Flammeovirga yaeyamensis: one gene and its partner. The protein of the gene in region 2 interacts with the protein of the main gene of each other region in a pairwise test. Links are inferred from orthologs where the notes say so. Each region holds a gene or a part of one and is shown on either strand. Other genes may lie near its edges.

What was found.
Region 1: the proteins of thrS (region 2) and rplA interact in binary tests that used the Escherichia coli proteins (3 or more experiments, as listed by UniProt). The link is inferred for Flammeovirga yaeyamensis from one-to-one orthologs.

What each region holds. Positions count from the first base shown.
Region 1 is NZ_CP076132.1:4,591,368-4,595,151, forward strand. The notes cover bases 326-3,154. They hold rplA (50S ribosomal protein L1), read left to right. Parts: upstream 326-1,308; coding sequence 1,309-2,001; downstream 2,002-3,154. Other genes in these bases: nusG (transcription termination/antitermination protein NusG), read left to right, coding at 326-839; rplK (50S ribosomal protein L11), read left to right, coding at 841-1,284; rplJ (50S ribosomal protein L10), read left to right, coding at 2,004-2,549; rplL (50S ribosomal protein L7/L12), read left to right, coding at 2,663-3,040. In the rest of the region: preprotein translocase subunit SecE, read left to right, coding at 29-220; more of nusG, read left to right, coding at 267-325; KMW28_RS18240 (hypothetical protein), read right to left, coding at 3,192-3,784. UniProt on the Escherichia coli protein: One of the primary rRNA binding proteins, it binds very close to the 3'-end of the 23S rRNA. Forms part of the L1 stalk. It is often not seen in high-resolution crystal structures, but can be seen in cryo_EM and 3D reconstruction models.
Region 2 is NZ_CP076132.1:2,064,139-2,067,992, reverse strand. What follows is about bases 518-3,416. They hold thrS (threonine--tRNA ligase), read right to left. Parts: upstream 2,981-3,416; coding sequence 1,055-2,980; downstream 518-1,054. Other genes in these bases: KMW28_RS08080 (alanine/glycine:cation symporter family protein), read left to right, coding at 3,400-3,416; lhgO (L-2-hydroxyglutarate oxidase), read right to left, coding at 518-968. In the rest of the region: more of lhgO, read right to left, coding at 1-517; more of KMW28_RS08080, read left to right, coding at 3,417-3,854. UniProt on the Escherichia coli protein: Catalyzes the attachment of threonine to tRNA(Thr) in a two-step reaction: L-threonine is first activated by ATP to form Thr-AMP and then transferred to the acceptor end of tRNA(Thr). The rate-limiting step is amino acid activation in the presence of tRNA.

The DNA.
Region 1 (3,784 bases), 2.5 Mb from region 2 along the record:
CTTTTTTTGTGTGAAAATCGAAAGAATTATGAATAAAGTAATTCAGTTTATTAAAGAGTCATACACAGAAATGACAGACAACGTATCTTGGATGTCATTCAGTGAAGCAAAGGATAGCTCAATCTTAGTATTAGTTGCTTCTTTGGTGTTTGCTCTAGTGATTGGTGGAGCAGATTCACTAATCAATGCAGCTTTGGAGTTTATCTACAAAGCGATATAAGTAATTTATTTAGTTAAGAAACCTCAACAGATTAAACTTAAAAGCTATGGGTGACCTTAAATGGTATGTAGTAAGAGCTGTAAGTGGTCAGGAAAAGAAAGTGAAAGATTACCTTCTTAAAGAGTTGGAAAATCAAAAGCTTGAAAATTTCATCACTGAAGTTATCGTACCTACGGAAAAAGTATATCAAGCAAGAAAGCAAAGAGACGGTAAGATCAAAAAGATCGCTGTTGAGAAAAATTTGCTTCCAGGCTATGTTATCGTCCAAGCTGATTTAACAAACGGTGAGGTTCAACACACGATTAATAGTGTTCCTGGTGTCATTGGATTTCTAAACGCGGATACGAAAGATCCGACAGTGCTTCCAAAACCAATGCGCGAGTCAGAGATTAATCAGATCCTAGGCAAAGTCGATGAGTCGGACGAAGGCGAAGTTAAACATGATACGTCTTACTCTGTCGGCGAAACAGTACGTGTTATGGATGGTCCATTCTCTGGATTCTCCGGAAGCGTAGAGGAAGTCTTCGAAGAGAAGAAAAAACTCAATGTCATGGTGAAGATCTTTGGTCGTAATGCACCAGTAGAACTCGATTATAAACAAGTAGAAAAAGAAGAGTAAAATGGCAAAAGAAATCGAAGGTTTCCTGAAGCTTCAAATTAAAGGTGGAGCAGCCAATCCGTCGCCGCCAGTAGGTCCTGCGTTAGGTTCGAAGGGTTTGAACATTATGGATTTCTGTAAACAGTTCAACGCAAGAACACAAGACAAAGGTGGGCAATTATTGCCTGTTTTAATTACAATTTACAAAGACAAGTCTTTTGAATTCGTAATCAAAACTCCTCCTGCGGCAAACTTAATCCTGGATGCGGCGAAAGTTAAAAAAGGTTCATCAGAGCCTAACCGTAAAAAAGTAGCGAAAGTTACTTGGGATCAAGTTAGAACGATTGCAGAAACAAAGTTACCAGATCTTAACTGTTCTACAGTTGAATCAGGTATGAAAATGGTTGCGGGTACAGCTCGTAGCATGGGTATCACAGTAGAAGGAACAGCTCCTTGGGAGGCTTAATTTTACAAGAATTAGTTTTTAATCATGGCAGTATCAAAAAAAATGAAAGAGGCTCTATCTAAATATGATAGAACTCAAGAATACACGCTGGAGAAAGCTACAGAACTTGTGAAAGAAATCTCTTTCGAGAAGTTCGACGCTTCTGTAGACTTAGACGTGCGTTTAGGTGTTGACCCACGTAAAGCGGATCAAATGGTTCGTGGTGTGGTAACTCTTCCTCACGGTGTAGGTAAAGAAGTTAGAGTTCTTGCTCTAGTTACTCCAGACAAAGAAGAAGAAGCAAAAGCAGCAGGTGCTGACTACGCTGGTTTAGACGAATTCATCAAGAAAATCGAAGGTGGATGGACTGATATCGACGTAATCATCACTATGCCAACAGTAATGGCTAAAGTAGGTCGTTTAGGTAGAGTTTTAGGTCCTCGTGGTCTAATGCCAAACCCTAAAGCGGGTACAGTAACATTAGAAGTTGGTAAAGCTGTGAAAGAAGTGAAAGCTGGTAAAATCGACTTTAAAGTTGACAAAACTGGTATCATTCATACTTCAGTTGGTAAATCATCTTTTACTGCTGAGCAGTTAAAAGAAAATGCAGCTGAGTTGATTCAGACTTTATCTAAGTTAAAGCCTTCATCGGCTAAAGGTACATATTTTAAGAGCGTAACGATCTCTACAACTATGGGTCCTGGTATCAAAGTTGAGAAGAGTTCTATCGATAGCTAATTATGACAAAAGATCAGAAAGTACAACTCGTTGAGGACTTAAGTCAAAAATTGGCGGCTTGTGATTACTTCTACATCGTAAACAGTGCAACTATGACTGTTGATGAAGTAAACACATTCCGTAAGGCTTGTTTCTCAAAGGGTATCGAATATCAAGTAGTCAAGAACACGCTAATTGCGAAAGCTCTTGACAAATTGGATACACAAACTGACTACGCAGAACTTAAAGAGGGTGCTCTTAAGGGTATGTCAGGTATCTTGTTCTCACCAGAATCTGGTGCTGCTCCAGCAAAAGTTCTTAAGGACTTCCAAGCGGGTATGCCAAAAGATCGTAAAATCCCAGCATTGAAGGCAGCTTCAATCGACGGTGGTCTTTACGTAGGTGGTGAACACTTAGAAGCATTAACAGCAGTAAAATCAAAAGCAGAGCTTATTGGCGACATCCTTGGATTGTTACAATCGCCTGCTAAGAACGTTGTTAGCGCTTTACAATCTTCAGGACAGACATTATCTGGCTTGTTGAAAACGCTAGAGGAGAAAGGAGAGTAATATAGACCTTTCTAACCAACCTCTTGCAACAATGGCTTTAGAACGTTACGCCTAGTTGCTTCCATATATATAAATCGTAACTTTATTTAAAAACACATTTTAATTTTACAAAAATGGCAGATTTGAAAAAATTCGCAGAAGAGTTAGTAAACCTAACAGTTAAGGAAGTACAAGAACTTGCTGAGATCTTGAAAGAAGAGCATGGTATCGAGCCAGCTGCTGCTGCTGCTCCAGTAATGGTTGCAGGTGGTGCTGAAGGTGGTGCTGCTGCTGAAGAAAAAACTGAATTCGACGTAATCTTGAAGTCAGCTGGTTCAGCTAAATTGAAAGTAGTCAAAGCTCTTAAATCAGCTGCTGGTTTAGGTTTGAAAGAAGCTAAAGAATTAGCTGATTCTGCTCCAGCTCCAGTAAAAGAAGGTATCTCTAAAGAAGAAGCTGAAGCGTTGAAAGATGCATTAGCTGCTGAAGGTGCTGAAATCGAAATCAAATAATTTTAGTTTGATCTAAAATTAATCGATATAGATATAAAGGGTGATCCGAAAGGTTCACCCTTTTTTTGTATCAAAAAAAAACAACTCATGAAAACTTCATGAGCTATCTTTTGGAATCGTTAATTTATACTAGCTTTATTAATTGAAGAAATTAATTATAAATCTTTTTTGAATAGATCTTAGCCCCAAAGTAAATATGTATAATATTGATCCCTTGATAAAGATCTGTTTTACTTATTTCAAAGTAATTATTCTCTGAACCTTCAAAGTGTCTCATTGCCCCATTGGATGAAATTACTGTATACTTTATATTTTTTATTTCATCTCCAAGCATAAAAGCAAAACGATCTCCATAAGTGTACACTTTAACAATATCTTGACTTTGTCCATCCAATACCATTAAAGGGCCATATACTGTTTCTGTTCCATCAAAATCAACTTGAATAAGCTGATAATAAATTTTACCTGAAGCTTCTATATTACTATCTACTACTGAATAGCTCAAAGTAGTATTTGAATTTCCAGCCCCCTCCTTTCTTTCTATTTCAATCCAGTTTATTTTGTCATAAGATTTTAATAAAATGAAATAATCATTATTTATTTCTTGTGCCGTTTTCCATAGGATTATATTTTTAAATCCATCTTTTTTCACCTCAAAAGAAACTAATTCTACTGGTAAATTGATATCACAAAAAGATCCTTCTTTTGTAAAACAAGCACCTGTAATTTCGATTGTTGGAGCAT
Region 2 (3,854 bases):
GCTGCTTTTGAGTATGATCTATAGACTTCACCTAAACCTGTAGGCCAATATTTTGATGCTACTTTTAAGAATCCTTTCCAAGTCAAAGACTCCGTTAGTTCAGAAATGTTAACATCAGTTTTCTTATAGCCTTCACGTTTATAAGCTAGCACTGCATTTGGTCCCGCTTCTACTCCTCCATTAATCATTCTAGTAAAGTGAACTCCTAGGAATGGAAAGGCAGGATCTGGTACAGGATAGATTAAGTTTTTCACCAAATAATGTTTATTCGGCTTAATTTCGTAGTATTCCCCTCTAAAAGGAATGATACGCACATCCAATTTCTTTAATGCCAATTGAGCAATTCTATCACTATATAAACCTGCACAGTTGACTACTAATTTCGATCTGAATGTTTCTCTACCAGTAATTACTTCAACACCGATACTTCCCAAGCGAATTTCTTCAACTTTACTATGAAAGCGAATATCTCCTCCTAACCGATCTTGAAATACCTCTAAATATTTTTTTGTTACCTCAGTATAATCAATAATACCTGTTTGAGGCACATGTAAACCTGCAATACCATTACAGTAGGGCTCATATTCTTTAATCTGAGCAGCTGTAAGTCGCTTTAGGTTTTTTAAACCATTTTCTACACCTCTTTCATAAAGTGTATTTAAGTTATCCAATTCCTTTTGATCAGTAGCTACTACAATTTTTCCACATAAATCGTAGTTTACACCTTCCTCATCACAGAATTTGATTAATTGATTGTAACCATCAATACAGTTTAATGCTTTATGGGATCCCGGTTTATAATATAGTCCAGAATGAATCACCCCACTATTATGTCCTGTTTGATGTTGTGCTACGTCACCCTCTTTTTCAAGTACAAGTACTTTAAAATCTGGCTTCTGTTGTTTAATCTTCATTGCGGTAGCCATGCCGACAATACCAGCACCCACAATGATTACATCATAGACCATCTTTGTTGTTATTTTAGTTTGTTATTTAAATCAACAATGAGCTATCAAAAAATTTCTGATAGCTCATTGATTCAATTATTTATAGGTTATACCGCTGTTTCTTTTTTGAAAAGCTCAACGAAATCAGTTACTGACATAGTACCGATATCACCTTCACCTTTCTTTCTTACTGAAACTGCATTACCGTCCATTTCTTTTTCACCAACAATTAACATGTATGGTGTTTTCTGAACTTCTGCATCACGGATTTTTCTACCAATTTTCTCAGCACGTGCATCTACATTACCAGTAAACCCTGCTTCTTCTAAAGTTGACAATACATCGTATGCATAATCATTGTATTTATCAGAAACTGGAAGTAAAGTAAATTGCTCTGGTGCTAACCATAATGGGAAATTACCACCTGTGTGCTCAATTAGAATAGCAATGAAACGTTCCATTGACCCAAATGGCGCACGGTGAATCATTACCGGACGTTTCATTGAGTTATCAGAATCTTTGTATTCTAATTCGAAACGTTGTGGTAATTGATAATCCACTTGGATAGTACCTAACTGCCAAGATCTACCTAAAGCATCACGCACCATAAAGTCTAGTTTTGGACCATAGAATGCAGCTTCGCCATATTCTACCACTGTCTTTAAACCTTTCTCAGCTGCTACCTCTTCGATATCTTTTTCAGCTCTATCCCAATCTGATTCATTACCGATATACTTCGCTCTATCTTCTTTATCACGCAAAGAGATTTGTGCCAAGTAATCATCAAAACCTAAAGATTTAAATACATAAAGTACCAAGTCGATTACTTTACCAAATTCTTCTTTTACTTGATCAGGACGACAGAATAAGTGAGCATCATCTTGAGTAAAACCACGTACCCTAGTCAATCCGTGTAACTCACCTGATTGCTCATACCTATATACAGTACCAAATTCTGCTAATCTTACAGGAAGATCTCTATACGAACGAGGTCTAGATCTGTAAATTTCACAGTGATGAGGACAGTTCATTGGTTTCAATAAATACTCTTCACCTTCGTGTGGAGTATGAATTGGTTGGAATGAATCCTCACCGTATTTAGCATAGTGACCTGAAGTAACATATAGATCTTTTGATCCGATATGTGGAGTCACTACCTGTTGGTATCCTGCTTTTTGTTGTGCTTTTCTAAGGAAGTTTTCTAAACGCTCTCTTAAAGTAGTACCTTTTGGTAACCAAAGTGGAAGACCTTGACCTACTCTTTGAGAGAAAGTAAATAAATCTAGCTCTTGACCTACTTTTCTGTGATCTCTTTTCTTTGCTTCCTCTAATCTCTCTAAGTACTCTGTTAATTCCTTTGCTTTGGGGAATGTAATACCGTAGATACGAGTCAACATTTTATTTTTCTCATCACCTCTCCAGTAAGCGCCTGCAACAGACATCAATTTAATTGCTTTGATAAAACCTGTATGAGGAATGTGTGGTCCACGACATAAATCGGTAAACTCTCCTTGCTTGTAAAAAGTGATCTGTCCATCCTCTAAACCTTCTAAAAGGTCTAATTTGTATGGATCTTCTTTTTCTTCGAAATATTGAACAGCATCAGATTTAGAAATATCCTCGCGCACGTAGATATTCTTTTTCTTTGCTAGTTCTTTCATTTTCTTCTCTACATTGACTAGTTCCTCAGATGAGAATTCATGATCACCGAAATCTACATCATAGTAGAAACCATTCTCGATAGAAGGTCCGATACCCAATTTTACACCAGGGTATAAAGCTTCTAAAGCTTCTGCCATTAAGTGAGCTGATGAATGCCAAAAAGTTTGCTTGCCATCCGTATCATTCCACGTTAATAATTTTACATTTGAGTCTGCGGTCAATGGTCTGGTAGCATCCCAAACTTCTCCATTTACTTCTGCTGCTAGTACATTTCTAGCCAATCCTTCACTGATGCTCTTTGCTACATCCAATGAAGACGCTCCGCTTTCGAACTCTCTTACCGAATTATCCGGTAATGTAATTTTAATCATTGTGGTATATAAATTTTAATTTTTAAATCCCCCCATTTGTGCCCCTACAACTGACCACAAAATTTGCTGTGAGAATTTCGATGTGCAAGCTAACATATTTACCGCTTTTTTCCTTACAAATAAATAGAATAAGTGTTATAACTTAAATATTAATACTTTAACTACATATCTATAAAAAAGATTTATGGATTACTTTCCTAAAGTAATCTTACCCACCTGTTCATTTTAGGAATGAAAATCATTGACGAGTTTATTTACTAAATTTTTTATAACAAAACATAAATGATAAAGCATCTAAAAATCACCTCCGATTTATTGATTTTTTTATATGATATTATAAAATTTTTAGGATTCCCCCTTTTCTTTCCTATTTTCGCAATTCTATATTATTCACATACTTTCAATTATTTATTTAAAAAATGCAACAATTAAACGAGATATTAAGTCTAATCGACAGTTATATCGGTGGTTCTAATTGGTTTGTTGCACTACTATTGCTAACAGGCTTATTTTTCACAATTTACTTAAAGTTTCCTCAGATACGTTTCTTTAAACATGCACTTGATGTAGTTCGAGGCAAGTTTGACGAGAGTGATGATGAAGGTGACACTTCACACTTCCAAGCCTTAGCAACAGCTCTTTCAGGTACTGTTGGTACGGGTAACATTGCTGGTGTAGCATTAGCTATTCACCTTGGTGGACCCGCAGCCTTATTTTGGATGATCGTGACTGCCTTTTTTGGTATGACGACAAAATTTGTCGAAGTATCATTATCTCATAAATACAGAGAAAAAACAGCAGACGGAACCATGGCAGGTGGACCAATGTATTTCATGAAAAACAAATTGAACATGAAATGGTTGGCAGTAATTTT